Regions from separate parts of the Parabacteroides caecihominis genome, predicted to be linked through region 4. Evidence: riboswitches for the same ligand, from Rfam matches in the RefSeq annotation. Region 4 holds a riboswitch; each other region holds the start of a gene.
The links. A riboswitch is a leader RNA that binds a small molecule or an ion and turns the genes downstream of it on or off. The one in region 4 is predicted to bind cobalamin.
Positions count from the first base shown of each region.

Region 1: linked by a shared signal. The riboswitch ahead of NBH14_RS08920 (sirohydrochlorin cobaltochelatase) and the one ahead of NBH14_RS11405 (cysteine-rich CWC family protein) in region 4 are both predicted to bind cobalamin.
Region 2: linked by a shared signal. The riboswitch ahead of NBH14_RS10325 (TonB-dependent receptor) and the one ahead of NBH14_RS11405 (cysteine-rich CWC family protein) in region 4 are both predicted to bind cobalamin.
Region 3: linked by a shared signal. The riboswitch ahead of NBH14_RS06885 (porin family protein) and the one ahead of NBH14_RS11405 (cysteine-rich CWC family protein) in region 4 are both predicted to bind cobalamin.

Region 1 covers NZ_JAMOKS010000008.1:233,089-241,076, forward strand. The annotation lists gene NBH14_RS08910 (bifunctional aspartate transaminase/aspartate 4-decarboxylase) at 1-677, opposite strand, end outside; gene aspT (aspartate-alanine antiporter) at 720-2,417, opposite strand; cobalamin riboswitch at 2,558-2,752, shown strand; gene NBH14_RS08920 (sirohydrochlorin cobaltochelatase) at 2,870-3,781, shown strand; gene NBH14_RS08925 (AraC family transcriptional regulator) at 4,107-4,949, shown strand; gene cobJ (precorrin-3B C(17)-methyltransferase) at 5,344-6,756, shown strand; gene cbiE (precorrin-6y C5,15-methyltransferase (decarboxylating) subunit CbiE) at 6,753-7,961, shown strand; gene cobM (precorrin-4 C(11)-methyltransferase) at 7,969-7,988, shown strand, end outside.
Region 2 covers NZ_JAMOKS010000010.1:118,944-126,931, forward strand. The annotation lists gene NBH14_RS10325 (TonB-dependent receptor) at 1-2,133, opposite strand, end outside; cobalamin riboswitch at 2,265-2,467, opposite strand; gene NBH14_RS10330 (O-acetylhomoserine aminocarboxypropyltransferase/cysteine synthase family protein) at 2,587-3,867, shown strand; gene NBH14_RS10335 (DUF6383 domain-containing protein) at 4,156-7,383, opposite strand; gene NBH14_RS10340 (glycosyltransferase family protein) at 7,794-7,988, opposite strand, start outside.
Region 3 covers NZ_JAMOKS010000006.1:227,030-235,017, reverse strand. The annotation lists gene NBH14_RS06905 (MFS transporter) at 1-894, shown strand, start outside; gene NBH14_RS06900 (ATPase) at 914-1,756, shown strand; gene NBH14_RS06895 (acetylxylan esterase) at 1,819-3,099, shown strand; gene murQ (N-acetylmuramic acid 6-phosphate etherase) at 3,170-3,991, shown strand; cobalamin riboswitch at 4,032-4,230, shown strand; gene NBH14_RS06885 (porin family protein) at 4,499-5,098, shown strand; gene priA (replication restart helicase PriA) at 5,168-7,630, shown strand; gene NBH14_RS06875 (low molecular weight protein-tyrosine-phosphatase) at 7,664-7,988, shown strand, end outside.
Region 4 covers NZ_JAMOKS010000011.1:165,577-173,564, forward strand. The annotation lists gene NBH14_RS11380 (anaerobic ribonucleoside triphosphate reductase) at 1-2,148, opposite strand, end outside; gene NBH14_RS11385 (hypothetical protein) at 2,269-2,430, shown strand; gene NBH14_RS11390 (DUF6064 family protein) at 2,466-3,194, opposite strand; gene NBH14_RS11395 (threonine/serine exporter family protein) at 3,219-3,707, opposite strand; gene NBH14_RS11400 (threonine/serine exporter family protein) at 3,704-4,471, opposite strand; cobalamin riboswitch at 4,608-4,805, shown strand; gene NBH14_RS11405 (cysteine-rich CWC family protein) at 4,865-5,080, shown strand; gene accC (acetyl-CoA carboxylase biotin carboxylase subunit) at 5,082-6,596, shown strand; gene NBH14_RS11415 (acyl-CoA carboxylase biotin carboxyl carrier protein subunit) at 6,634-7,155, shown strand; gene NBH14_RS11420 (acyl-CoA carboxylase subunit beta) at 7,157-7,988, shown strand, end outside.

The DNA of each region.
Region 1 (7,988 bases), on a different contig from region 4:
TGTTCGGGTATTTCTATATAAGGGGTAAAGACCGGAGCAAACAGGACGATCTTGTCTCCTTTATTCAACAGGAAGTTCTGTTGAAGGGAGTCGAAGATGTAACACATGGCAGCCGTACCACCCTCGGTGGCAAACAAATCGAATTTACCTTTGGGCGGCCGGTTGTTACATAATGCCTGGTTCAGGTAATCACGCACCAACACTTCCGTATATTTCAAAATACGGTCGGGAACAGGATACTGGTCACCGATCACACCTTCTGCCCACTCATGTACCAGGTCGTTTTCATCAACATCCTTTACACGTACCATATAATTATAGGTATCACGTAAAAGTTCGGAACCCGGTGCCCCCTCATGTTTGTCAAGAAACTCCCTGAACCGATAGGCGATACTTGGTTTCTGGGGAACGCCGGCAAGACCGACCATGCCGTCTTCCAGTTTAACCCCGCGGCGGCATTCTTCCAAAGCAAACTGGCCGAGCAGGAAAAAGGCTTCGCGTGGCGTGGTAGCAATCCAGTTCGGGTTGCCACGACCGGCATTCAACATGATGTGGGTACTTTTGCGGGCACTCTCGTCGGCTAACCGGATCAGTATGTCCTTTAATTCGAACGGACTGATCTCCGACATTTTCTTTTCGTATTCACGGGTGACTACGATTTTATTGTTTTCTTCCATATTATATATAATGTATAAGTAATTATTTGGATTTTATCCTGTTTACATCAATAACACGATAACCACTCCCCAGATAATCAGCAAGGTGTTACCGACAGCATAAGTAACTGTATATCCTAACGCCGGCGTTTGGCTTTCCACCGCATCTTCTATCGCACCGAGGGCAGCTGTCGTTGTTCGTGCTCCTGAAGTACAACCCAGTGTAATGGCTGGATGGAATTTAAAGAGATAGCGGCCCATCAGGACACCGGCTATCAGCGGAATGGTCGTAGCCAGCGCCCCGATAATGAACAGACTCACGCCTACTTCTTTGAAGCCGGTCACAAAACTCGGTCCGGCCGTAATGCCGACCACAGCAATGAACATATTCAGTCCTACATTATTTAATACCCACAAGGAAGGCTCCGGAATGCGTCCGAATGTCGGGTGTTTGGAGCGAAGCCATCCGAATACCAGTCCTGCAATCAATGCCCCGCCACTCGTACTCAGGCTGATCGGTATATTTCCGAAATGTACCACCAACGAGCCGATCACGCCACCGATAAAGATCCCCAGGCCGACAAAGATCATATCCGTCTGGTTGGTCGGCCGGTCGGCATAACCCAAAGTCGCAGCCGCGGCATTCACCTCCATCTTGGTACCTACCAGTTCGAGCATATCGCCCGGATTAATTTTTGTCGCAGCCAGCACAGGTATATTGACACCCGCACGTTTGATACTTTTAATGCTGACGCCGTGCATCACCTTTTCACTGCGGAGACCGGCTACAGTCATTCCCGAAAACTTCTTACGGGAGATCAGCACGGGCAATGTCTCTGCTGGGAAGTCCAACAATTCAAGGTCGTTCACTTCGTCACCGATCCAGTCTTCTTCTCCGATCACAAATTCACGGCGACCGCTCAACACCACCTCGTTCCCTTTCTGAAGCATCAGGTCCGGTTTCACATCATACACTACATTACTGATACGTACGCGTTCCACAAACAGACGACGGCCCTGCCCTTCCAGAGAATCTTCCAGCTCCTGTATGGTCTTGCCCGCCCCGAACCAGTCATTGCTGATCTTATAAGCGCGGAAAGTGATGGGACGTGCTGCCGGCATAAAACCGGGTTGCTCGCTTTCGTCGTCGGTACCCATCTTTGCTTCCAGCTCTTTACAAGCCTTCTTTACCGAAGGCAGTCCACCTAGCAAACGGGGAGCCACATCGCTCATCAGCCAGGCAGAACCGGCCGTACCGAAAATATAACAGACGGCATAAGCCACAGGCATCACATTGATCATGGATGTTTTGTCCGCCGCACTCAACCCGCTCTGGTTGATCGTATCTTCCGCTACCCCCAGCACCGCAGAGATCGTCTGCGAACCAGCCAACAATCCAGCCGCCTCTCCGGCATTATAGCCCATCAGCTTGGCAAGCAAAAAAGGAACGAACAGAGAGAACAAACACATCAGTACAGCAAAAAGCATCTGCGGAAGTCCTTCCTTTTTCAGCCCGCGGAAGAACTGCGGACCGACACTATATCCCACGGCAAAAAGGAACAGAAGGAAGAATACGGATTTAATGGGTGCCCCGATATCGATATGCAATTGTCCGATTAATACACCGACCAGCAATACGCTGGTAACTGTTCCCAAAGAAAATTTACCTATCTTAAATTTACCTATCCAGAAACCGAAAGCCAGTGTCAGAAAGATAGCCAGTTCCGGATAATGTTTGAGCAAATCTGCAAACCACTCCATATATACAATTGTTTGATGTTAATAGTAAGACATATTCCATGTCCGGTTTTATTGTGGTAAATGGAACACAATCCATGAGAAAGTTGTTGCGGAAGATTCAATTAAGAGATTATAAAAGCTCCCTTATTTTAAATAAATTTCTATCTTTGTCCCGCTTTGGTGATACGCCAGCCTCCGGTTGCCGTATAAAAGGGAATCCGGTGAGAATCCGGAACAGTGCCCGCTACTGTGAAGCCCGATAATAAGGAAAGCATTCTTACACCACTGTCCGAAACAAGGATGGGAAGGTCGTTTTCCGGGCAAGTCAGGAAACCTGCCAGACAGACAAATCCGTTCTCCCGGGGCCAGGAGGGCTATTATGAACATAAAACAAATCTCTTTCAATGAAAAAGAAATGTCTGCTGACAGCCTTTCTTGTAGGTTGTTCAATGAGTATGTCTTTTGCACACGGTATGTTGCAGGAGACAGTGACCGACACCCCTGCCCAGACCGTTCCCCACGATGACGGCGAAGGAAATTTCAAATCCTCCGACCTGTTCGCATCCATGCAGGCAGGCGATAAGGCAGCGCTGCTGATGGTCCATTTTGGAACCACCTACGACGAAACACGCCAACTGACGATCGACGCCATCAATAACAAAGCGAAAGAAGCATTCAAAGGAGTCGAAGTACGCGAAGCCTATACCTCACGCATCATTATGCGCCGCCTGAAAACACGGGGTATTGATAAAGTCAACCCCGCCGAAGCACTGAAACAACTGAAAGCGGATGGTTTCACCCATATCCTGATCCAGTCCACAAATATCATTGAAGGCGTAGAAATGGAATCCCTCCGCAAAGATATCGCCTCACTGGAAAAAGAGTTCAAGGATATCCGTATCGGAAACCCGCTGCTGTACACTCCCGAAGATTATGAAAACGTCATTGCAGCTATCGTCCGGAAAGGAGCCAAGGAAGGAGCTACCGTCCTGGTGGGACACGGCACCTACACTCCTTCGACTGCACAGTATGCCATGACCGATTATATGCTGAAAGCAAAAGGCTATGACAACTTCCATGTCGGAACGATCGAAGGTTATCCCACTTTCGATACGATGCTTGCCAAGCTCAAGACCAGCGGCGTAAAGAAAGTCATGCTCATGCCTTTCATGTTCGTTGCCGGCGACCATGCCAACAATGATATAGCAGGCGACTGGAAAAAGGAGCTGGAAGACAACGGTTACAAAGTATCCGTCCTGATGGAAGGTCTGGGACAGAATCCCGACATACAGGACATCTTCATCGAACATGCCCGTTTTGCGGCCAAACACAAAATGGTCGATATCATGGATAAGAAGAAGCAATACGCTGCTGAAAAAGACTGACGGGTCAAACGTCCATTATCCGTCACAGAGTCACAAATGAAAACCGGCCTCTTTCCTCATACGGGGAAAGGCCGGTTTTTTATATCAATACATTCTTGAAATTCTAATTTACACAACCAGAACTTTTACATTATTAAAGGAGCAATAATAGTAAATATATTATCTGTTATCAACTAATTATTTACCATCTTTACTTGCATTTTTATTTATATCAAAATATGCACATAAAATGATATTTTGTATACATAACAAACTGGAACATTGTATTTTTTTTGCATATACATTCACATGGAATGTAAAACAACAACTAAATCCAAACAAAAACATGAAAAGTACGATAAATAACGCGCCTTCTGAAATACCTAACAGTCAGTCATTACATGCAGGCTTTGATCTTCTCATAAAGCCCGAAGGAATAGATTTAACTGAATCTTACCTATATAATAATATGATTTTCTTCATACTGGACGGATCTGTAAAAATATATTCTCCACATACTCAAACGAAGTCCATTGGCGAACCGCATATGCTCTTTCTTAAAGGGCATGAAAAATACACCTATGAAATTACTCCATGTTCGCAAATTATTGCGTTCACCTTCGATAGTCTGACTATCGATGAGTTATTTCGTTTCCGGGCTCAATATGACCTGTTACCCGAATCCTCGTTTGAATGGATAGAACTAAAGATAATCGAACCTCTCTACAGCTTTTTAAAACTTCTCATCCAATATCTAGAGAATAATTATTTGAATTACAACTTATATCTTGCCAAAAGAGAGGAACTGTTCTATCTTCTCAAAACAGTCTACCCCAGTAAAGATTTAGGTCATTTTTTCTATCTGCTGGCCAATCACCCGTCTGAGTTCGAAAAACAGGTAGCGGAAAATTATATGAAAGTAAAGAATGTCAAAGAACTGGCCAATCTGATGGGATATGGGATAAACTCCTTCCGGGTCAAATTCAAAGAAAACTTCGGTATTCCTGCCTACCAGTGGTTACTGAATGAAAAGGCGAAACGGATTTTAAAATGCCTGACGACGAAAGGAGAAGATTTCAAAAGTATAATCGACGATTTCGATTTCAGTTCACATTCTCATTTCTATAAGTTCTGTAAGACACAATTCGGACTTACCCCCGAAGAATTAAAGAAGAAACTGAACAGCTGAAAGAATATCAGATTATATATTTTATATGTGATTTTATATATATTCCCCTTCTGCTGCATAGGCTACCTTTGTATTGTTAAAATACAGATTCTTATTAAATTATGATAACCAAATTGTATGTGCTATTATCCCTTGGTAAGGGTGGGGATAATACTTTTGTTGAGGGGAGAATGTCAACTCCCTTAGTCAGTTATATTCTGTTAGGCGTTATTTTACTTGTTGTGTTACTACGAGTACTTTCCTGGCTGCAATTCCTGCAACTCAAGCGCAAAGCGCGAAAGCGCATTTTTAAGAACAAAACCGTCAAAAGTCTACCGGTACGAAATAAATAGATTATCTTTGTGTCTGTATGATTACAACCGAATGTATCAGAATCAATAACTCAAAGCTATAAATGAGCACAGGTAAAATAATCGTAGCCGGTATCGGACCCGGCAGTGAATCAGACATTACTCCCGCAGTGTTATCTGCCATCCGGCAATCGGACGTTATCGTGGGATACAAATATTACTTCCGGTTCATTGAAAAGATAATCCGTCCCGGAGCCATATGTATCGACTCAGGGATGAAACGGGAGAAGGCACGTGCCGAAGAAGCATATAATTATGCGGCCGAAGGCAAAGTAGTAACCGTTATCAGCTCCGGCGATGCCGGCATCTACGGGATGGCCCCGCTTATCTACGAGATGAAACGCGAAAAAGGAAGTAATATCAGCATCGAAGTGCTGCCCGGGATCAGTGCCTTCCAGAAGGCAGCCTCCCTGTTGGGTGCCCCGGTAGGACATGACTTTTGCGTGATCTCCCTCTCCGACCTGATGACACCGTGGGAACTGATAGAAAAACGCATTAAAGCTGCCGCTTCGGCAGACTTTATCACCGCCATCTATAATCCCAAAAGCGAAGGCCGCTACTGGCAGTTCTACCGCCTGATTGAAATTTTCCTACAGGAACGCGATCCGCAGACACCGGTCGGCTTTGTCCGCCAGGCAGGACGCGAAGAACAGGAAGTGACGATCACTACACTGGCAGATTTTGACCCGGAACAGGTGGATATGTTCACCGTCATCCTTATCGGCAATTCACAGACCTATCAGTTCGAAAATAAAATGATCACTCCGCGCGGTTATTATGGCGAGATCAAGATGGTTGCCAAGGAAACCGGAATCGGACAGGACATCATGATCCGCAGCTTCCGCACCATTGAGAAAGAACTGAAAAACCAGGATATTCCATTAGACAAGAAATGGGCCTTGCTGCATGCCATCCATACAACAGCCGATTTCGATATGGAAAACGTACTGCGGATAGACGATAATGCCGTTTCCATACTCTATGAAAAACTAAGCAGCGGCGCAGTCCGTACCATCATCACCGATGTCACCATGGCGGCATCCGGCATCCGCAAAGGTGCTTTGCAACGCATGGGACTCGAAGTGAAATGTTATCTGCAAGACGAGAAAACCGTTGCTCTCGCTACCGAAAAAGGGATTACCCGCACACAGGCCGGCATACGGATTGCCGTCAGCGAGCATCCGGACGCCCTGTTCGTATTCGGTAATGCCCCGACGGCACTGATGGAACTATGCGACCTGATCCGCAAGGGTAAAGCGACTCCTGCCGGAATCATCGCCGCCCCCGTCGGTTTTGTGCACGTACAGGAATCGAAACATATGGTCAAACCGTTCACCTCCATCCCCAAACTCATCGTTGAAGGACGGAAAGGCGGAAGTAACCTTGCGGCTACACTGACCAACGCTATACTTTGTTACAACGACGCTATTAATTTAAAACCAGGAAGAGACGTATGAGAACACAATTCACTGTCATCGGCATTCCCGATGACCCCAACTACATCAGCAACAACAAGACAATAGTAGATATAATCAACAGCAACACATACTTTTCAGGAGGCAAGCGCCATCATGAGATCGTCATGCCTTTCCTGCCGCCGGATGCTATATGGATCGATATTAAAGTACCGCTCGACAACGTTTTCGACGAATACGAATACCATCAGAAGATCGTTGTATTCGCTTCGGGCGACCCTTTGTTCTACGGATTTGCTTCAACGATACTTAAACGGATGCCGGAAGCGGAAATAACGCTTCTGCCCTCGTTCAATTCACTACAGATGCTTTCGCACGAACTAAAAGTATCGTATGAAGACATGACCATGGTATCCCTCACCGGACGTCCGTGGCATGAACTCGACTGCGCACTGATAGAAAACCGGGGGAAAATCGGAGTATTGACCGACCATGTGCGTACCCCGGCCTCCATCGCTATGCGCCTGCTGAAATACGGTTTCACACAATATAAAATGTATATAGGAGAACATCTGGGCAACCCGGAAAAGCAGCGCATCTCACGCTCGCTTGTCCTGTCGGAAGTGGAAGAATATCCCATCGACAGTCCGAATTGCGTGATACTGCAACGGATGTACAACGATATCACCTACCGTCCGCTGGGCATCCCCGACAAGCTGTTCGAACTGCTCGACGGCAGGGAACGTATGATCACGAAAGCGCCTGTCCGGATACTAGATATGAGCATGCTGATGCTTCCGATGTGCAACCACTTCTGGGATATCGGTTTCTGTACGGGATCGGTTTCCATCGAAGCGAAAAGGCAATATCCCCATCTCCACATCCACGCATTCGAGATCCGCAAGGAATGCTGGAAACTGATGGAAGAAAACAGTTCGAAACTGGGAGCACCGGGTATCGACGTACATATATGTGACTTCATGGAGGAAGACGTTTCCGACCTGCCCGCACCCGATGCCGTATTTATCGGCGGGCACGGAGGCAAGCTGAAAGAGATCGTAGGCAAAGTAGCCCGTTATCTCGCTCCCGACGGCCTGCTGGTATTCAACTCCGTATCCGAAGAGAGTGAAAAGTTATTTATAGAATCGGTTCACGAAGCCGGATTAAAATTAGACGAACCTTTGCATGTAAGTGTCGGCGATTATAACCCGATCACCATACTAAAGGCATTTAAAGAAGCAAAATAAAAGAACGATGAATAAACGATCAGTAGC
Region 2 (7,988 bases), on a different contig from region 4:
CCACTGGAACGTACAACCTAACCGCAACTTGCCGCCTTGTTGCCAAAGGTTGCGGAACGTATAACTTGCCTCCGCACTGCCGAACAGCCAGGGACGGTTAGGCACATGGTTGTTGTAGGTGGCAGAAGGCTTGCCGTCTTCCTTATACTTTTGCTGGTCGCGGGCATCCTGGTAACTGACATTAGCCATGAGTTGCAACCGTCCGTCCCAGTCATAGCTGACTTCACCTTCCACACCTTTAATATGGACAGCGGGATCGTTGACATACTGCAACATACCTTCTTTTTCGATGACGGAAGTTTGTATATAGTTGTCCACATAACGCAAAAAACCGTTTGTCTCGTAATAGACGGTATGACGGGCGGCCGGACGCCATGTTCCGAACAAGGCTAGATTGACATTGTTACTCTTCTCCGGCTCTAACGCCACATTGGCATAGACGGTCGTTCCGTTGCCCAACAGTTCCCGGGCAATAGGCAAACGTACACTATGCTCGTATGAAATCTTTACAGCCAACGGGTTGAAGAACGTATAACGCAGTCCGGCTCCGTATCCTAAATAGTTTTTCGTAGTCGAACCTTGTACCTTGTCCGAGCCGGTTACGGTGGATTGATCGGTCTGCCGGATATTGGGATGGTTCACGTAGTCTTTGGCAAAGAATACATTCTGCATCTTGCCGTCGAAAAGCGATTGACTGTAAGTCAGTCCGACGATATGTTTGGTTACCGCATCGTTAGACGGCTCGAAACTCTGGTCTAAATCGTCGTAGCGGTCGTTGCCCGTCCGGCTCAGATTATAGTTCAGGTTAAAGCCGTGATGCTCATTCAGCTGATAATCCAAATTGGCACGAGCAATAGTCAGCGGACGCTTATAGTGACGTATGGAGCGTTCGCCGCCACGGATTTCGTTGCGTTGACTCACGATGTAGCCTCCGTCCCAATAATATTTACGGTAGGCGGTATCAATGGTGATGGAATGATCCCATGTGTGTGACAAGGTCGCCTTCAATGTCATGTTTTCTGTGAGAAAGTTGTGTTTGTTGTACCGTGCCGACACATTCCACGCATCCGAATTACGCTCCGCCATGCCATACACTTTGGTCTGTACGGAGCCGGTTTGCAGTTCCTTGTCTGTTTTGGAATAAGATGCCGACACAAAGAATTCGTCCGCCCAAAATTTGCCTACCATTCCTGCTTCTATCTGTGCTAAAAGCGAAAAATAACCGTCATGGAAACGTTTGGGATTGCCATAGATGAATTGGTCGCCAGTCTCGTCACGCATCTGAACATCCTTCATCCGGTAGTCATTTTTCGAATAGTTGATGCCAACGGTAGGACGCACAATCAAGCCTGTGCGTTGTTCCACAAACTGTGCATTCAGGTCGGCACTGTGTGTATGAAAGGAACCAATACTGTAAGATGCATCCAGAAAGTTCTCCTTCTCCGCCTTAGTAATAATGTTGACGGCACCGCCCAATGCATCCGTTCCCAACGAAGCAGGCACCACTCCTTTATAGATCTCCACCCGGTCGATCAGGTTGACAGGTAGATTGGCAAGCGTCACATTGCTCCCTTTACTGTCTAACGGCACCCCATCAATGAAATAACGGACGGAATTACCCGATAACCCGTTGATGGAAAGATCAAAATCAGAACCGACTCCTCCTTCTTCCCGGACCTTTATTCCGGTCGTCCGGTTCACTATATCAGTAAGATTCTTCAACGAGTTGATCTGCGATTTTACATCAAGGGCATTTACCGAGAAAGCACCTTCCTTGATCTTCTGTGTTTTCGATTTGCCATACACCTCGACAGAATTCAGGGTTACGGAATTTTCAGCCATAACGAAATCGAGCGTCTTGTTCCTGCGGATATCAAGAGTTGTTTTTATTGTATTATAGCCCAGTAGGGTAATTATAAGGGTATGTTTTCCTGGTTTCATGCTTAGTGAATAGCGCCCCCGGTCGTCGGTGTATGTCCCTGCCGTCGTATTTTCGATGGCAACAGTAACCGTAGGAAGCGGAGCACCATCTTCTCCCCTCACCTCTCCGGACAGCGTGACCCTGTCTTGCGCCGCCAGACTTACAGGGAACAAACAAATAAACAACAAAAATACATGTATGAAACCTCTCATCCCATCAAAAACATTATATATTAACGACAGGCTTTCGATAAAACTGAACGGAACACATGAACAGTCAGAACTCTCTACAGGATACAGTCAAGTCCTTACTTACATGTTTTTCAGCCTTATTCCTCGAAAGCTTAAAACTACTGATTCTGGCAGGTCTTCTGACTTACTCCGTCATTGAACGTCCTTCCCATTCATTGCGAACAGTGGATTGAGTTGTGTTCAACGACTTTGGCGGAGTTTACAGCAGCGGGTCTGTTCAGGATTTTCACCTGATTCCCTTTTCATCACTTTTCCGTAGAACTGGATTTGTGACACCAAAACCGGGGGCAAAGGTAAAGATTATTTTTAAACAGTACCCTATTTTTTATAAATGATCGTAGATTTGTATTAATGGAACGAACTATTCTTTACTTTTGTCAGCAGAATATAATTACATAGCAAACATTTAATAATATGAGCAATTCATTCAAGCCGGCAACTTTGTGTGTGCAGGGTGGCTGGCAACCTAAAAAAGGAGAACCGCGCGTTCTGCCTATCTATCAGAGTACTACCTTCAAGTATGAGACCAGCGAACAGATGGCGAAACTGTTCGATCTGGAAGAGAGTGGTTATTTCTATACCCGTCTGCAAAACCCGACCAACGATGCCGTAGCATCCAAGATCGCCGCTTTGGAAGGTGGTGTGGCAGCAATGCTGACTTCATCGGGACAGGCTGCCAACTTCTTTGCCTGTTTCAATATCTGCGAAGCCGGCGACCATATCGTAAGCGCAACCGGTATTTATGGCGGTACATACAATCTGTTGTCCGTTACCCTCAAAAAGCTGGGTATCGAATGTACATTCATCGACCAGGATGCCAGTGAAGAAGAAATCAGCAAAGCGTTCCGCCCGAATACCAAGTTATTGTTCGGTGAAACGATCTCCAACCCGGGAGTGATGGTACTGGATATTGAAAAGTTTGCCCGTATCGCTCACAAACATGGCGTACCATTGATCGTCGACAATACATTTGCCACACCGATCAACTGCCGCCCGTTCGAATGGGGTGCCGATATCGTTACGCATTCTACGACCAAATATATGGACGGACATGCGACTGCCGTCGGAGGTTGTATCGTCGACAGCGGTAACTTCGACTGGGAAGCGCATGCAGACAAATACCCGGGCCTCTGCCAGCCGGATGATTCCTATCACGGCTTGACTTATACAAAGACATTCGGGAAATTGGCATATATCACCAAAGCTACCAGCCAGTTGATGCGTGACCTGGGTTCTATCCAGTCTCCGCAAAATGCTTTCCTGCTGAACCTGGGACTGGAAACATTGCATCTGCGTATGCCGCAGCATTGTAAAAACGCACTAGCCGTAGCTAAATGGCTTCAGAATTGCGACAAAGTAGCCTGGGTAAACTATCCGGATCTGGAAGGAAATAAATATTACGAACTGACAAAGAAATATCTTCCGAACGGTTCATGCGGTGTCCTGTCATTCGGCTTGAAAGGCGGACGTGAGGTATCCATCAAGTTTATGGACAGCCTGAAACTGGCTGCAATCGTTACTCATGTGGCCGATGCCCGTACTTGTGTGCTTCATCCGGCAAGCCATACGCATCGCCAGTTGACCGACGAACAATTGAAGGAAGCCGGTATCGCTCCGGACCTGATCCGTTTCTCTGTCGGCATCGAAAGTGCGGACGATATCATTGCGGATATCGAGCAGGCTTTAAATCAGTAATCAATAGTTATTCAACAGGAAATCGTATTGTATAGAATACGGTTTCCTATTAAACATAATGAACTCCGTTTCCAGGAGCTCATTAAAAACAAAACCCCGATGGTATTAAATACCGCCGGGGTTGTTTTTTGTCCATTTCCTCCCTTCGCAGGGATACTCATGGATGAACTTTATTTTATTTTTATTACTAAAATTACGCTTCCAATCTGTTCGCCTTCACAGGCTACTTGCCCTTCCCCATAGGGGAAAGGCAGAGAAGCTATTTTCTATTTAATTATTCTTTAATTCTTATTTTACGATTGCTTTAACAGCAGCTTCGCCTTCAACAGCTACAACTACGATACCTGCAGGAGCAGAGATAGTTGCTTCGTCAGAAGAAAGAACTGTGCTAGCAATTGTCTGACCAAGAACGTTGCTGATAGTAACAGTCTTATTAGCAGCACCCTTGATTGTGATGTCACCGTTACCAGCGATTACGCTAACAGTTGAAGTAGAAATTGCTTCGTTTTCTGTAGCTATATCTTCTTTATTACCCTGTTCAACATTGAAGATCAAAGCATCATCAGCACCAGTAATCTGATCGAATGAAGATTCTGAACCATCCAAAGAACCTGACAATACGATACAACCGTTCTGCATCTTCAACCATTGTCCCTTAGTCGGAGCAATATCTTTATCACCTTCAGCTTTCTGAGATTCCATTAAGAATGCACGATCTTCTTCATTTTCCTTAGCAGCCTTTTCAGGATCTACAAAACGCATTGACCATGTTACTGCTTTGTGATTGTCTTTCTGTAAGTTTACGATATACTTTTCTGCATATTTCTTATCTTTTACAGCTTGTTTGATAACAGCAGTATCGAATGTAGCTAATGTTACATCTGCAAAACGGCCTGTCAAAATGAATAAGCTATCACCCATATGAGCTGCTTTCACGAAACCAGCACGAGTGTAACCTTTCCAAGCATAATCAGCTTTGTTAGCTGCATTATTTACAGAGTCTGCGAAGTTAACCAGATATTCACCCATGTGGAACGGAGCCTTACCTGCTTTATCGTGAGGACAGTTTACAGGACGAGTACCACCATTTGCTACAATTTCTTTACATACAGGACACATTTCACCCGGTTCGAATGCCTGATCCATACGGTTAATAGAGATCAAATATTGCGGTTTGATAGCACCATTCCAACGATTTACGAATGCAGTATCAACGATAAATGATTTACCATCTTTTGTAAAGTCAGGAGTATAGATACCTAAGAACTTGATACCATCAACCTTGAAGTTTTCGTTTGCTTCTACCTGTAAATATTCTTTACGATATTTTTCTACGAAACGTAATGTATCGGGAGCATCAGGAGTTTCTTCATTGCCTTCCAAAACCTTAGAGTTGAAACGACGATATAAAGGAGCACCATAAGGAGCAACTAAGAAAGAAGAAGTTCTTACTTCGCTGATAACCTGTTGTTTCAATGTAGCATCTAATGTTTCGTCTGCAACACCAGCTTTACCATTGATATCATCTGCAGTTGAAGCATTTACATCAAATGTAACCAAAGCATAGAAACTGTTCTTTGCGTCATCGCTTGCACGCTTAGCATAGTTATTTTCTTTGAAGTAGAAAGGAGTAGCTGTAATATCGTTTTCTTTAGAAATTACATATTTATGTTCTACATTCTGACCGAACTTCAAGTTACCCTTTGCAGAAGGAGAAACCATTGTATAAGACTGTCTCTTCAATTGTTTCAAATCCGCAATACGGTTTCCTTTAGCAGGTACTGTATAACCATAAGCTTCTTCAGTACCAGCTGTTAATTCAAACGGAATAATACCATCCATTACAACTAACAAAGAATCCGTTGACTTACCAATATATTTGTCGCTTACATACGGATTGAAGTAATTGAATGTATAACGATTAACCTTCAATTCGTTTTCAGTCAATTTCTTGTAACCAAGATTTTCGTTTCCTAATACAGCTTTATCTGTAATCTGTTCGAATACTAAAGAGTCAGTAATTGCCAAATCATCAAATTCAGCTCCTGCATAGTAATAAGTAGCACCTTCATTTTTATACAACTGATTTGCATTTGTCTTCAAATCTGCAAATTCACGGTTGATAATTTCCACTGTAGATTTATCGGCAAAATAAGAGAGTGTATTATTTTTTAATACAACCCACTGATAAGCAGGCATATTAGCAACGCTCTGTTCATTAGCATCAACAGTTACCCATTTTGCTTCATCACCGTTATTGTAGATCGGAGATGCTAAGTACTGACCTTTAGAGTTCTTAATATAATACAAACCGTCAGCTACAGATGTTTTATAGTCGCTTGCTGTTGCAGGATCAGAAACTGCAAAAAGCAAGTTTTCCTCTACCAATGTAGCAGAAGTAGGAACTGCCGGTTTGTAGAATGTCATTACTTCTGTAGTCGGAGTTAATAAGATGCTTGACAAAGTACAATAATCAGCTGCTGCATGAGGAGTTCCTGTCAAAACCATAGCTGTAGCCCACTGTGAACCAGTTGCATTACCTGCTTCATCATACGTAAATCTTGAACCATCTTGTTTGATTGAAACAAAAACGCTGTCTTTAAACAAATCTTTTACAATCTTAAAATGGTTAGGAACAGAAGCTGCAGTAGTTTCACCTGTTTTCAGTTCTTTACGAGCCAATTGATAAAGATTATCTTTATTCAAACCGGTAGCAACATGAACAGCAGTATCTACACGCAGATACTTTTTAGTACCAAGTTCTTTCAAAGCAACATAACCTCCAGTGATATCTTCAGCCTGGAATTTAACGCCACTGATCATATCAACTTTCAGATCCTTTTTCTTTGGAGTTAAAGTGAAATACAGACCATTTGTACCACCGTCCAAAACATTCAGATCATCTTTTGTCATTGCTACTGTTGTCGGTTTAGTAGCTTGAATAGTCAAGGCTGTAACACCTGTTGCTGGTTTTGCATTAGCATACTTATAAGCAAAAACAGTACCGTCTGTAGCAGTAGCCAAAGCCATTGTTGAGTCAACAGACAATGCATAAGTTAATGCTTTAGGAGCTTCCAACTCATCTGAGTAAGAGTTTGCAACCCATCCCCAAGCCATACTCTGACCTGTTAATAACTGACCTGTTGCAGGTGCCGTTACTGCACCATTTTTATCAGCAACAACAGCAGTCTTCGGATCGAATGTAATAGCCAAACCTGTAGCTTTATTCACCAAGGTAAAGTGATTTGAATTTGTTGCACTGGCAGTGATTGTCCACAAAGCATTGTTATAATCTGAAGTCAGATCATTCGCAACTTTTAATTTACCATCTACAACCTGAAGATTTTTACCTACAACAGTAGAACCATCTGTCGTTGTAACCGCTGTTCCGGAAGCATTCAAGGCATAAAATCCCTTTTCAAGCTTTGATACCTGATCCGCATAAACCTGCGCATTAGCAGAAACGGATCCAACCAGCAACACGCTGGCTAAAAGCGTAGAAAACTTTTTGTTCATAATCAAAAATTTAATATTAATACTAAGTAATTTAAAGTTCTATCTAATAATACCGGTCTTATCTACCGGCTTTTCATACGATCGTCAAATACTTCAGCAAAAGTAAACAATAGTTTTTTATCCACAATTATTTTCATTGATTTTTTTATCAGGTCATATCCTTTCTTATCAATTGAATACGATAGTTTGTACAAAATCGGGGATAAAAATGACAAACCTTATTTTCCTTTCCCATTTCCGGATTATAACCAGGAACATGAAAAGGGAACCCAGATAAGGAAAGCTATAAGCAAGCATTATAAAATGTACACGTACATTAATATTATATATAAACTAACCGGAATAAATAATGGCGAAGAGCCATTACCGCTTTAACGCAATAAAAACTTATCACAAAAATGCGATACCGGTTAAATCGAAAATGTCTTCGTCACCCTATACACCCAATGCATAGACAAGCGATGCCAAACGGATGATGGCATCTCCTCCATCAACAAATCTTCACGGAATTCACGCAGGATTAACCAATCCGCCTGCTGTACCCAATGGCGGAATACAGGATTCGGCTGGTGGGTTTCTGATAAATGCAGCAAAGCATCCAAATC
Region 3 (7,988 bases), on a different contig from region 4:
CATGACCAGGCATTTTATGTCGGGATACGAAGTACATTTTACCGTATCGCAACTATTGCCGGACAAGGTCTGTTGGTGATGCTGGCAGGTGCTTTGGAGGAAAGTACCGGAAAGATACCGCTGGCCTGGTCGGTTACATTTTTGATCCTGGCAGGTCTATTTATCGGGCTATGCCTGTATCATAAATATATATTGCCGACACCCGAATCGGACAGGCCGGCTGTCGCTGTGACGGCTTCTACCCTGTTTAAAGAATTTTTTGCTACATTTGTTTCGTTTTTTAAGAAGAAACAGGCCCTGATTGCGATCCTGTTTATGCTGTTATACCGTTTCCCGGAAGCGCAGCTGGTAAAGCTGGTCACTCCTTTCCTGATCGACCCGCGTGATGTAGGAGGGCTTGGATTATCAACGGCAGAGATCGGCCTTGTTTATGGAACGATCGGGATCATCGGACTGACTTTAGGCGGGATCATCGGAGGTATTGTTGCGGCACAAGGCGGACTGAAGAAATGGCTTTGGCCGATGGCGCTGGCTATTACTTTGCCGGATTTGGTCTTTATTTACCTGAGCAGTGCCCTGCCGGAGAATCTGCTTATTATAAATGTATGTGTCTTTATTGAGCAGTTTGGGTATGGATTCGGCTTTACGGCCTATATGCTGTTTCTTATTTATTTCTCAGAGGGCGAACATAAGACGGCTCATTATGCTATCTGTACGGCATTTATGGCTTTAGGTATGATGTTGCCGGGAATGATTGCCGGCTGGTTGCAGGAGCAGTTGGGATATGAGCACTTTTTCTGGTGGGTGATGGGATGCTGCCTGATCACTTTGGCAGTGACGGCTTTCCTGAAGATTGATCCTGCATTTGGCAGAAAAGACAGACGTATTGATTGATTTTATAATAAAGTGAAATATGATATTGATAGCTGATAGTGGGTCCACGAAGACTGATTGGTGTGTGGTGGAGAATGGTGAATCTATCCTCCGTTTCAAAACACGGGGCACGAATCCTTTTTTTCAGACAGAAGAGGAAATCGGGAAGGAGATAGAAGTCGGCCTGTTACCTTCTCTAAAAGGTTTCGAACCTTCAGCTATTTATTTTTACGGAGCAGGATGTGCTTTCCCGGAGAAGAATGATATGATCAGGCGGGCCGTCAACCGGTATCTGCCTGTCCCGGTTGAGGTAGGGAGCGACTTGCTTGCAGCTGCCCGCGCCCTGTGCGGAGATCAGCCGGGGATTGCCTGCATTATGGGGACTGGTTCCAACTCCTGTTATTATGATGGCAGGGAGATTGTAAAGAATGTCTCTCCTCTGGGATTTATCCTGGGCGATGAAGGGAGTGGCGCGGTATTGGGAAAATTATTGATTGGTGATGTCCTGAAAGACCAGTTGCCTCCGGCTCTGAAAGATCAGTTCCTGACACAATATGAGTTGACCCCGGCCCTGATTATGGACAAGGTTTACCGGCAGCCTTTCCCTAACCGTTTTCTGGCAGGATTTTCTCCTTTTATACGGGAGCATTTGGATGAACCGGCTATCTGGGAGTTGGTTACCCGTAGTTTCCTGGCTTTTTTTACCCGGAATGTGAAACAGTACGATTATTTTGAACAGCCAGTCCACCTGGTAGGTTCGGTAGCCTGGTATTATCAGGATATATTGAAGGAGATCGCGTTTGATTTGGGAATCCGTCTGGGGACGATCGCCCGAAGTCCGATGGAAGGACTGGTTGCATATCATGGCCAACCAACGCTTTGATATCTGATAGATCGTATTTATCTTTGTTGTGTTTGTAATCTTATATTTAATAAATTCTCAAGATGAAAAAAGTGTTATTCTCATTCTGCTTCCTTCTAGTATTGCTGGTAGGAAGTTCGTTAGGGCTGGAGGCTCAGCCGGCCCAGAAATTGGTCAATGTGGTGGTATCTCCGGATCGGACAGACTGGAAATACAAACAAAAAGAGGAAGTTACTTTTACTGTTCAAGTCTTTAGAAATGAAAATCTCCTGAAAGACGTGGTAGTTGATTATGAAGTGGGACCGGAGTATTTCCCCGTAAAGAAGGAAGCGGATGTGCTTTTGAAAAATGGTAAAATAACATTAAAAGGCTCCATGAATGAACCTGGTTTTTTGCGTTGTAAGGTCATAGCAAAAGTAGACGGTCGTAATTATGAAGGAATGGCTACGGTTGCCGTAGACGAAGAAAAAATCCGGCCGACAACCGCTGATCCGAAAGATTTCGACAGTTTCTGGAAGCAGGCGATTGAAGATGCCCGTAAAACCTCTCTGGACCCTAAAATGGTATTGATGCCGGAAAGATGTACGTCTACGCAAAACGTTTATCATGTCAGTTTTCAGAATGAGCGTCCAAGGTCCCGTATGTATGGTATTCTGGTTGTCCCAAAAAAGGAAGGGGTATATCCGGCTATCCTCCAGGTTCCGGGTGCCGGTATCCGTCCGTATAACGGCATGAATTTAGGGGATGATGTTATCACATTAGAGATCGGTATTCATGGAATTCCGGTAAATATGCCCCAGGAAGTATATAATAACCTGGCATCCGGTGCTTTGAACGGCTATCCCGGGATCAATAAGAATGATCGTGACGCCCATTATTACAAACGGGTGTATCTCGGTTGTGTGAGAGCGGTGGATTTTATTTTCTCTTTGCCTGAATTTGACGGTTCGACTGTCGGTGTAACCGGTGGTAGCCAGGGAGGAGCGCTTTCTATCGTTACGGCAGGATTGGATTCGCGTATTAAGTTTCTGGCAGCATTCTATCCGGCCTTATGTGATTATGCCGGTTATTTACATCTGCGTGCCGGTGGCTGGCCTCATTATTACCGGAATGCAAAACCTGGTCCGAATGAGGTGGAGACATTAGCTTATTTCGATGTGGTTAATTTTGCCCGTCGCGTAAATGCACCGGGGTGGTATAGCTGGGGATATAATGATGTGACTTGTCCTCCAACCTCCATGTATTCCGCTTATAATGTTATTCCGGGAGCAAAAGAACTGCATCTTTATCTGGAAACCGGTCACTGGACTTATCCGGAGCAAAATGCTGCATGGTTTCAATGGTTGAAAGAAATGTATAAGTAAGAAGAGGTTCGCAGACATAAATTTTGTTAGTTTTGTATCTGTTTAGCAACATACATAATACATATTTAATATGTCGTTTACTAAGATAACAGAGCAAGACTCATTATATAATAATCTGGAAAGCAAGTCGGTCCGGGAATTACTGGACGATATAAATACGGAAGACCAGAAGGTTGCGTCAGCAGTCCGGAAAACGATACCTAAAGTTGAAGAACTTGTATTACAGATCGTCCCCCGGATGAAACAAGGGGGACGTATCTTTTATCTGGGCGCCGGCACAAGCGGACGTCTGGGCGTGCTCGACGCTTCGGAGATACCTCCTACTTTCGGAATGCCGCCAACCCTGGTGATCGGACTGATCGCGGGTGGAGACAAAGCGCTTCGTAATCCGGTAGAAAATGCGGAAGATGATCTGAACCGCGGTTGGGAGGAATTGCAGGAGCACCATATTACAACAAAAGATACAGTAATCGGCATTGCCGCTTCCGGGACGACTCCCTATGTAATAGGAGCTTTGCGCAAGGCACGTGAGCAAGGAATCCTGACAGCTTCCATTTCCAGTAATCCGGATTCTCCGATGGCAGCGGAGGCGGATGTAGCCATTGAAATGATCGTAGGCCCGGAGTTTGTTACCGGCAGTTCGCGTATGAAATCCGGAACAGGGCAAAAGATGATCTTGAACATGATCTCTACTTCGGTAATGATCCAACTGGGACGTGTAAAAGGCAACCGGATGGTAAATATGCAACTTACCAACCAGAAACTGATCGACCGTGGGACACGGATGGTCGCTGAGGAACTGGGCTTGAATTATGGTCAGTCGCAACGGTTACTTCTGATGTACGGCTCGGTAAAAGACGCAATAGACGAATATCGTAAACATAATAAATAAAATTTATAGGATCTGCTACCATAAGATGTAAAAATATCTCTATATTTGCGACATGCATTGTTCCGAGCCTGTATCCGCGGGTAAGGATTAAAAGGGAACCGGGTGTGAATCCCGGACAGTCCCGCTGCTGTGAGCTTCATAACGTATCAGGCATACTTTTGCCACTGTTCTGTAAGGGGAATGGGAAGGCGCTTGATCCGGAAGTAAGTCAGAAGACCTGCAAGGCATATTCTTTCGACGGCTTCGAGGAAAGGCCGGATGAGAAAAACAAGACATCTGATGTCTTTCTATTCTTGTTCCATTCCCAGTTTGCTGTCCTTTTAGGATCTGTTTTTAATTATTTTGCCATAATAATTAGGAAAAGAAGCATGGTTCGGTTGACGGGATGAGCTCCGTCGGTGGTCCATGCTTTTCTTTTTCAAAGACTGAACAGTTAAGACGGAATACTTGTTTATTATTGGAAAAGTATGTTTATTTGCAGATAGTATTTATAAAACAACAGGCAATATGAAAAAGGTTACAGGTTTAGTTTTGATTATTTTGATGGCATTTATTGCTGTTCCCGCTAAATCCCAGTTGAAGTTTGGGGTAAAAGGCGGTTTGAATATATCGTCCGTTCATTTGAATTCAGATATTCTAAAAGCGGATAATGTAACTGGTTTCCAGATCGGTCCGATGATCGAGACAACGATTCCTCTGATAGGAGTAGGGCTGGATGCGGCTATCCTCTATTCACAGAAAGGGATGGATGTGAAATCGGAGACAGGAACTTCCACGAATGTGAAAACAGATTATATCGATGTCCCGGTGAATTTGAAATGGAAATTCGGATTGCCTATCATTAAAGGATATCTGGCTGCCGGTCCGTATATAGGTTTCCGTGTAGGTGGCGATAAATTCTGGGAGATTCCCGGAAGTGTAGTAGGACAGGTGAAAGCGAAAAACTTTAGTGCCGGTCTTAATTTCGGTGCAGGTGTGGAACTGATCAGCCATTTGCAGGTCGGTATAAACTATGGCCTGGGACTGACTGATAATTACAGTGCGGAAAAATATGATCTGAATGCCAAGAACCGCGGATGGTCGGTGACAGCCGCTATCCTGTTCTGATAACAGACAGAAGATATGAGGGGCCGGGCTTTAACAGTCCGGCCTTTTTTGTTACTTTTGACCTCGGAAATGAAATATGCAGATGTCATACTACCCCTGCCGTTGGAGAATAGCTATACATATAGTATTCCGACGGATCTGGAGGCGGCCGTAACTCCCGGTTGCCGGGTCATTGTTCATTTCGGCAAGAAACGTTACTATACTGCCATTGTGATGGAAGTACATGAACGCAGGCCGAATACGGACTTTGAGACGAAGGAGATTTATGCCCTGCTGGATGCCAGCCCTGTGTTGCGGAGGCCGCAACTTCGCTTTTGGAAATGGATCTCCTCCTATTATATGTGTAAACTGGGGGATGTCTATAAAGCGGCTTTACCTTCCGGGCTGAAACTGGAAAGCGAGACGGCTGTTACCTATAATGCTGATTTTGAGGCGGACGGTCCTTTGCGTCCTAATGAGCAGGCTGTGCTGGATGCTTTTAAAGGAGTGCTCAAGTTAACAGTCTCGGAGTTGGAAAAGAAAACAGGCCTGCGCAATGTCGTTCCCATAGTTGCTTCCCTGATGGCCCGTGGGGCAGTGGAGGTCAGCGAAGAGATGAAACGCGGGTTTGTTCCGAAGATGCAGGCATTTATCCGTTTGTCTCGGGAATATGCAACCGAAGAGCGCTTGCAGGAAGCCTTTGCTGATTTTAAGCGGGCCAAGAAGCAGGAACTTTTGCTGGTTTGCTTCCTTGATCTGAGCCACGCATTAAATCCGGCTTTAACCGTGGAAGTATCCAAAAAAGAATTACTGGAACGCAGCGGTTGTTCATCAACGATATTGGACGGGCTGCTGAAACGGGGAGTCCTTGAAAGCTATGAAAAAGAAGTGGGGCGTTTGCAGGTTCCGGTATGCCGTTTGCAACCTCTCAGTTCGCTTAGTCCGGCACAGGAGAAAGCGTATAGCGAAATACATGATACCTTTGCATCTAAAGATGTTTGCCTGCTTCATGGAGTTACTTCCAGCGGTAAGACGGAAATTTATGTACGGCTGATAGACGAGGTTCTGAAGCTGGGACGCCAGGTTCTATATATGCTTCCTGAAATAGCTATTACGACGCAGATCACCGAACGGCTGGCTAAACTGTTCGGTAATAAGCTCTTGGTATATCATTCGAAATTCTCAGATAACGAGCGTGTGGAAGTATGGAACAAACTCCTGCATGGGAACGAACCGATGGTAGTGCTGGGGGTACGCTCTTCTCTCTTTTTGCCGTTCAAGGACCTGGGACTGATCATTGTGGATGAAGAACATGAAAATACGTATAAGCAGCAAGATCCAGCCCCACGTTACCATGCCCGCAATGCTGCAATCGTGTTAGCGGGAATGCATGGTGCAAAGACGCTGCTGGGATCTGCTACCCCTTCGATCGATTCTTATTTCAATGCAACGACCGGTAAGTATGGACTGGTAGAGTTGGTTACCCGTTACGGTGACTGCCTGATGCCGGAGATCATAACTGCCGATATAAAGGAACTGAAGCGGAAAAAGATCATGAAGGACACACTTTTCTCCCCGTTATTGGTCGAGAAAGTAAATGCGTCCCTGGCACGCGGTGAACAGGCTATCTTGTTCCAGAACAGGCGTGGGTTTGCCCCGCTGATCGAATGTAAGAGTTGTGGCTGGGTGCCTCATTGCGTGAACTGTGATGTCAGCCTGACCTATCATAAATATCATAACCAATTGGTTTGCCATTATTGTGGATATACCATCCAGTTGCCGCCTCATTGTCCGGAATGCCAGAGTGTAGAGTTGAAGATGATGGGTTTTGGGACAGAGAAGGTGGAGGAGGAAATAGCTTCCCTGTTCCCTTCGGCGAAGGTCGAACGGTTAGATTTTGATACGGCGCGTACCCGTACGGCTTACGAACGCATCATTTCCGACTTTGAGAAAGGAAAGACACAAATCCTTATCGGAACGCAGATGCTGTCGAAAGGGTTGGATTTCGGAAATGTCAGTGTTGTTGGAATCCTGAATGCCGATAACCTGATGAACTATCCCGATTTCCGGGCTCACGAACGTGCTTTCCAACTGATGGTGCAGGTAAGCGGACGAGCGGGGAGAAGGGATAAACGTGGTACGGTTGTTTTGCAAACTTCCCAGCCGGAACATCCTCTGATACGGATGGTGCAACATTTTGCTTATAAGGAAATGGTTCGTTTGCAGTTGAGCGAGCGCAGCATGTTCCGGTATCCTCCTTATTATCGGTTGATCGTATTGGTGCTCCGGAGCCGCAATGAGTCGGTTTTGCAGGAACTGTCGGTGATCTATGCCGAGAAACTGCATGCCCGTCTCGGAGAACGGGTACTGGGACCTGTCACCCCTCCGGTAACACGTGTGCAGACTTTGCATATCAAGAAGATTGTGTTGAAAATAGAGATAGCCGCCGCCATCGCCCCTGTCAGGGAAATACTGGAGGCTGTCCATTCAGAGATGCAACGCTATTTGCCATTCAGGCAATTGCTGGTGCATTATGATGTGGACCCGGCTTGATAATTGAATATTGAAAATTGAGAATTGAAAATTATGGGAGAGAAGAAAGAATATAAGATATTGTTTGTTTGTCTGGGGAATATTTGTCGTTCTCCGTCGGCTGAGGCGGTGATGAAGAAACTGGTAAAAGATGCCGGGCTTGAGAATTATATAGAAATAGATTCCGCAGGGATCATGGGATACCATGAGGGAGAACGAGCCGATCAGCGGATGAGGGCGCATGCCTCCCGCCGGGGATATGTGCTGGATTCTATTTCCCGTCCGGTTCGTACGACTGACTTTTATGATTTTGATCTGATCATCGGAATGGACGACCGGAATATAGATGACCTGAAACGGAAAGCTCCCGATCTGGAAT
Region 4 (7,988 bases):
TGTACCTACCAGATAGCCGGTGATGCGTTGTAGCTTGTCCAGATGTTTGCTGCCGCATTTGGGGCATTCGTCCAGATGGTTTGCTGCGTTTTCGTAGCCACAATCCAGACAGCGGTTGCGGTTATGGTTTACCGAGCCGTAGCCGATATTGTATTTATCCATCATGTCGACCACCTTCATGATCACTTCCGGGTTGTGGGTGGCGTCGCCGTCTATTTCCACATAGAAGATATGGCCGCCGCCTGTCAGTGCGTGGTAAGGGGCTTCTACTTCTGCTTTATGGCGGGCGCTACATTTGTAATATACCGGGACATGGTTGGAATTCGTGTAATAATCGCGGTCGGTAATACCGGGTAACGGTCCGAATTTTTTGCGGTCTCTAGCGGTAAACTTACCGGAAAGTCCTTCTGCCGGAGTTGCCAGTACACTGTAATTATGCTGATAACGTTCCGAGAACTGGTTTACACGGTCGCGCATATAAGTCACGATCCGTAATCCCAGTTCCTGTGAGGCTGCATCTTCGCCGTGATGTTTGCCGGTCAGGGCAACCAGGCATTCTGCCAGTCCGATGAATCCGATTCCTAGTGTGCCCTGGTTGATGACCGGGGCAATTGTATCGGTCGGTTTCAGTTTCTCGCTGCCCAGCCATAAAGAGGACATCAGCAGTGGGAACTGTTTGGCATAAGCCGTTTTCTGAAATTCCATACGTTCATGAAGTTGAAGGGCCGTGGTTTCCAGCATTTCATCCAGTTTTGCGAAGAAACGGGCAATCCGCTCTTCCTTATTTTTAATATCCATGCATTCGATTGCCAGACGTACGATGTTGATCGTCGAGAACGACAGGTTGCCGCGTCCGATAGATGTTTTCGGTCCGAAACGGTTTTCGAATACGCGGGTACGGCATCCCATGGTTGCCACTTCGTATTTGTAACGTTCGGGATCGTCGGCTCTCCAGTCTTCATGCTGATTGAATGTGGCATCCAGGTTCAGGAAATTCGGGAAGAAGCGGCGGGCTGTCACTTTGCAGGCCAGTTCATACAGGTCATAGTTCCGGTCTTCCGGCAGATAACTTACGCCCCGTTTCTTTTTCCATATCTGAATCGGGAAAATGGCAGTTTCGCCGTTGCCGACACCCCGGTATGTGCTTTTCAGCAATTCACGGATAATGCAGCGGCCTTCGGCAGACGTATCCGTTCCGTAGTTGATGGAGCTGAATACCACCTGGTTACCACCGCGTGAATGGATCGTGTTCATGTTGTGGATGAAAGCCTCCATGGACTGATGAACGCGGCTGACGGTTTTATTGATAGCATGCTGTACGAGTCGTTTGTCTCCGGCCAGGCCATCCAGCGGACGGGTTACATAATCGTCTATTTCTTTATTATAAAGGTGTGAATAGTCTACGCCATTCAGATCTTCCAGATTTTTGACTTCTTCGATATAGCTGTTACGCACATAAGGTGCCAGGTAAAAATCGAAAGCCGGGATCGCCTGTCCGCCATGCATCTCATTTTGTGCAGTTTCTAAAGAGATACATCCCAGGATACTTGCCGTTTCGATACGTTTGGCGGGGCGCGATTCACCGTGTCCGGCCGAGAATCCATATTTAAGGATGCGATCCAGCGGATGTTGTACGCAAGTCAGGCTCTTGGTCGGGTAATAATCTTTATCATGAATATGCAGGTAATTGTTGGCAACCGCCTCTTTTACCTCTTCGCTCAACAGGTAATCGTCAACGAACGGTTTGGTCGTCTCACTGGAAAATTTCATCATCATACCTGCGGGGGTATCTGCGTTCATATTTGCATTTTCGCGGGTAATGTCGTTCGACTTGATATTGATGATTTCCAGGAACATATCGCGGGTTTTTGCTTTACGGGCAACACTGCGCTGATTGCGGTAGGCAATGTATTTCTGAGCCACATCCTTGCGGCTACTGTTCATTAATTCCAGTTCGACAGCGTCCTGAATCGCTTCGACTGTCATTTGCGGTTCTCCTTTGAATGAAATATGATCCGTGATCTGTCGGATCAACTGCAAATCTTCTCCATTTTCCGTATGCAGCATCGCTTTACGGATCGCCGTTACTATTTTTTCCTCATTAAATCCGACGATACGTCCATCCCTTTTGATAACTGTCTGAATCATGATAATTGTATTGGTGTATTACTTTTTATTCTTCTGCAAAGGTATGTCCAATTATTATATGGTTTTCTTTTTGGAAAACTTTTAACGAGTTAAATTATGTCAAATCGTTGATAATTAGATATGAAAATCGAGAAAATGGAAAACTTTGAAGATTTTGATGATAAAAAGTTTTCCCAAAAAGTCTGCTTGGTGATAATGATGTATAATGTGAAAGGTATCAATTGCTTATGCAAAAAAACAGAGAAAACAGGGGCGATTCCGGTCGATCGCCCTGTCTGTTGATGGTACGAAATATCTATAATTGCTTATTCGGATTGCTATTTGTCTTTCAGTAATTCGATAAACATGGTTGTCGTCAGTAATATCCCAATGGCAACGCAGACCAGGATAAGTAATAAGTTTACATATTTCGCATTCGGCTTCGAGCCGGTGTGCAGGTTGTTGGCGAAATATTCTTTGAAGAAAAGATATAACGCCGGGACGGAAGCACTGGCCAGCAGGAAATCTTCCGGGATATTGAAGTAATATGTTTTCGACAAGCCGATCAGCGACCAGTGTGTCAGAAACAGGACTATGAACATGTTGATATTCTTAGAGAAGAACAACAGGAGTCCGATGGTGAAAACAACGACCGAACAAGGCATGACCGGCGAAGTCATTTCCGGGAAAGTCAGTCCCCGTACCATCGATATCAGCGGATAGATAAACGGCATGGCAAACAGGAAGTACGCCAACCAGTCATATTTGCGGGTACGTTCGAAAGTAGTGTATCCTGACAAGGCATCCCATCCCCATAGTATCGCCATGATCGCCCAGAATAAGGCCATCACTTCGTTGTAGCTGCGCTCGGCACAGTAGATGTAGTAGTAGATGACCGATATCCACAGATAGACGGCAATCAGATAGATTTTCATTCCGTTCTTTACCCACGGCTGAGGGTTGCGGGTCAGCAGGACGGTCAATATTATCCCGATCAGGATAATTCCCAGTTGCCATTCCCAGGTTGCTGCATTGTAGAGTCCTATCGTTTTCCAGAAAATTTCCATAGAGTTATTCGTATGCTGATGATTTTATTTGCGTCGTGTTAATGAAAAAGCCTTACCCGGCAGGAGGAAGATCGGCAGTGTCGCACCGACCGTCAGCATGAAGATCGCGGTGAAGGTAACGAAACCGTTCGACATGAACATTTCAATATATTTCGCTTTCTGTACCGGTTCGTCCATCGTCTGGAGGAACATGATCAGCGAGAAAACCATGTTGTAGGCAAATTTGCCTGGGATCATCGGCAATAAAGCCGGGATATAAAGCACTGTCATCGGGCAGTAAATCCTGCCTCCCAGCCACAAACTTCCGAATCCGATCACCAATGCCCCGAACAGGGAGGCGGTAGCGATATCCACCCCGAAGAAAGTCATCAGGCAGAATCGGCAGGCATGGCCTACGGCAGCCAGCAAGGCAATGTAAGGAAACGCTCGCATAGGTGGGTCGGAAATCGCACCGAAACCAATACCTGCAATGGCTGCAAAAAGTCCGTCTAAAAGAATATCCAATACTATCATATCAAATTGTTTTTTACCATCATTAATGTGAAAGAAAGCCCGATCGCGATACAGATAATCAGCATCAGCGCATTGACCAGCCGGGCAAAACCGGTCAGTATATACCCTTCGACAATGTCGATAACCCCATTGATCAGCGGTACGCCCGGTATCAGGAACAGGACGCTCGTTGCCAGTGCAATGTCCGAGGTCGTGTCGAATATCAACGCTGTAGAGGCACAAAGCGATGCAATAAAGGCCGATACCACGAAAATTATGTAATGATTGAATTTCCGGATCTGCATCTGTTGTTTCAGGAAAAAACCGGTGATAGTCGCAGAAAAGACAATCCCCATCGAGGTAATGTCTCCCCCGAACAGGCGGCAGAAAGAGGCATTGGCAAAGCCTACCAGTATCAGAACGAAAAGCGGATCGATATGCGGGCTGGCGATAATCTCCTCATATTTATCTTTTAATTCTTCCAACGGCAAATGTTTGTCATACGTTTCCCAACTCAGAGCGCTCAGTTTGGCGTTCTTCTCGAAACTTATCGGAAGAGCGGGGATATCGATCACCTCGCTGTATGTTTCTTTCGTATCATTGTCGGAGATCGTCAGAATAATATTTTTCTGAAAAATGCTGATTTTAACATCAGCGCCATATGCTTCTCCTATTCGTTTGGAACTCCGGACTACCCGGGATGTGTGTACCCCGCATCCCATCATATGGGCGGAGTACTCTGCGATGAATTTGGCTACGGGTAGCAAAGATTCATTTCTACTCATGTCGTACTTTTTATATATGAACCGGATTCTATTCCGGAATGTTTCTTTTTGCTGGCGGAAAAACGGGCGATAAACCTAAACCGGGGCGCAAAAGTATAAAAAACTTATTTTATATCATTGTTTTGTCTTTTATTTTTGTAGTTTTGCACCGAAATGGTTCTGTATTTTTGATTCTGGAAATACAGATTAAAAGGGAATCGGGTGTAAATCCCGGACAGTCCCGCTGCTGTGAAGCTCTAATAACATCCTGAAAATAACTTATGCCACTGACATGTGTCGGGAAGGCTTCAGGATGGGAGTCAGTCAGAAGACCTGCCGTTCGTTAAAGGCTCATATCCTCGTGGGTTAGGATACGGGTTCGAAATGATTGTTTATTCTAAATTTATCAGATTTATGGAGAAAGATTGTCCGCGTTGTGGGGGCTCTTTTGTTTGTCGGGTAGATGATATATCCGCCTGTCATTGTGTGCCTGTGAAATTGGATGAACTCCAGCTTGCTTATGTGAAGGTCCATTATCCGGGATGTTTGTGCAACTCCTGTTTGAATGAGATCAAGAAATATTTCTATGCCTGTGAGGTGAATCCCCGTTATAAACATTTAAAGCATTGATATGATACGGAAGATATTAATTGCAAACCGTGGCGAGATCGCCGTACGTGTGATGCGTTCCTGCCGGGAGATGGGAATACAGTCTGTGGCTGTTTTTTCGGAAGCCGACCGGGCGGCACGGCATGTACTTTATGCTGATGAGGCCTGCCTGATAGGGCCTGCCGCATCAAAAGATAGTTATCTGGATATAGAAAAGATTATCCAAGCGGCGAAAATTCATAAAGCCGATGCCATTCATCCCGGTTATGGTTTCCTTTCGGAAAATGCGGCTTTTGCCCGCAGATGTAAAGAGGAAAATATTATTTTTATTGGCCCGGCTGCTGAGACGATGGAGGCGATGGGCGATAAGATATCAGCCCGTAAGCGGATGATCGAGGCCGGTGTACCGGTTGTTCCGGGAACGCAACAACCGTTGCAGGATGCTGCCGAAGCCGTTCGGATATGTAAGGAAATCGGTTTCCCCGTTATGCTGAAAGCCTCTATGGGAGGCGGAGGAAAAGGGATGCGACTGATCTATAAAGAAGAAGATGTGGTGGAGGCTTATCATTCTGCCCGCTCGGAATCGTTATCGTCTTTTGGTGACGACACAGTTTATCTGGAGAAATTCGTGGAGGAACCTCATCATATCGAATTTCAGGTATTGGGTGACAATCACGGGAATGTAATCCATCTTTGTGAACGTGAATGTTCCGTTCAACGCCGTAATCAGAAAATCGTGGAGGAAAGTCCATCTCCGTTCATCACTCCCGAGTTAAGAAAAAATATGGGTGAAAAGGCTGTTGCTGCGGCAAAAGCTGTCAACTATTCAGGTGCTGGTACCATTGAGTTTTTGGTGGACAAACATCGGAATTTTTATTTTCTGGAAATGAATACGCGTCTCCAAGTGGAGCATCCGATTACCGAGGAAGTTTTAGGCGTCGATCTGGTAAAAGAACAGATCCGGGTGGCTAACAACGAAACGCTCCATATCCGCCAGGAGGAGATCGTCCAGCGCGGACATGCCATTGAATGCCGTATCTGTGCAGAAGATACAGAAGCCGGTTTTATGCCTTCTCCCGGTGTCATTAAACAATTGACAGAGCCGAACGGCATCGGTGTCCGTGTAGACAGTTATGTGTATGAAGGATATGAAATACCGGTTTATTACGACCCGATGATCGGAAAACTGATCGTTTGGGCGACAACGCGCCAATATGCGATCGAACGCATGCGGCGGGTATTGCATGAGTATAAGATTACCGGGTTGAAAACGAATATCGGTTACTTACGTCGGATTATGGATACATCCGACTTTGTGCAGGGAAAGTATGATACTTCTTTTATTGAAAAAAATGCCGGACAATTGCAACATCCCGTAGAAGAGGGTGGAACAGAGACTGAAAATATAGCTATGATCGCTGCCTATATAGATTATCTGGTCAATCTGGAGGAAAACAGATCCGGTCAGGCTTCCGACAATCGTCCGATCAGCCGCTGGCGTGAATTCGGATTACAAAAAGGAGTCCTGCGTATTTAATAATCGGCACATTAGCACTATTGAATAATTATTATTTATGGAAATACATATTGGAAAAAGAGTTGCGGATGTTTCGTTGGTCAGTAAAGATGGAAACAAAGTCCGGTTGACTATTGACGGTATCCCTTATGAAGTCGATGTCGTAATGGCCGAAAATGGCGCCTGTTCTATTTTGCACAACGGTGTTTCGTATAATGCAGAACTGATCCGCGGAGAAAGTGGTAAAAACTATACGGTGAATACCCATTTCCTCTCTTATGGTGTGGATATTGTTGATACGCAGGTGAAATATTTGCGTATGCGCAGGAATAGCGAAGAGCGGCAGGACAATAAGATTATTTCTCCGATGCCCGGCAAGGTGGTGAAGGTTGCTGTTCAGAAAGGCGACCGTCTCGAACCTGGCGATATTGTCGTAGTGATCGAAGCAATGAAGATGCAGAGTAATTATAAGGTAAGTTCGGCCTGCACGGTACGCGATGTGCAGGTAAAGGAAGGGGATTCGGTGACGAGCAACCAGGTCCTTCTGACTTTGGATATAATAACAGACAAAGAGGATTAAAATGGGAAAAGAACATTTATATAAAACGTTTGAAGAACTGGATAAGGCTGCTTCGTTGGGAGGCGGTATGGCACGTATAGAGAAACAGCATGAAGCCGGACGTATGACTGCCCGTGAACGTATTGACATGTTACTGGATAAGGGTACATTTGTCGAACTGGATAAGTTTGTCATTCACCGTTGTACCAATTTCGGTATGGAAAAGAACAAAATAGCGGGTGACGGGATCGTTTCGGGGTATGGCAAGATAGACGGACGCCAAGTGTTTGTCTATGCTTATGACTTTACCGCTTACGGAGGAACATTGAGCGGAACGAATGCCGCGAAGATCGTCAAGGTGCAACAACTGGCATTGAAAAACGGAGCGCCGGTAATTGCCCTGAATGATTCGGGTGGTGCCCGTATTCAGGAAGGGGTCAGCAGTCTGGCCGGATATGCTTCCATTTTCTATCAGAATACGATGGCCTCGGGAGTGGTTCCGCAGATTTCTGCGATCCTCGGACCTTGTGCCGGAGGAGCCTGCTATTCGCCTGCGTTGACCGATTTTATTTTTATGGTGAAAGAAAAAAGCCATATGTTTATCACCGGTCCGGACGTGGTCAAGGCGGTTACCCATGAAGAAGTAGGAAAAGAAGAATTGGGCGGTGCTTATACACATAGTACCAAGAGCGGTGTTACTCATTTTATGTGTGATACGGAAGAAGAAACATTAATGAGTATCCGCGAATTACTCGGTTTTCTTCCGGCCAATAATATGGAAGATGCCCCACTTGTTCCTTGTACGGATGATATCCGCCGTGAAGAAGAATCGTTGCAGGAGGTGATTCCGGATG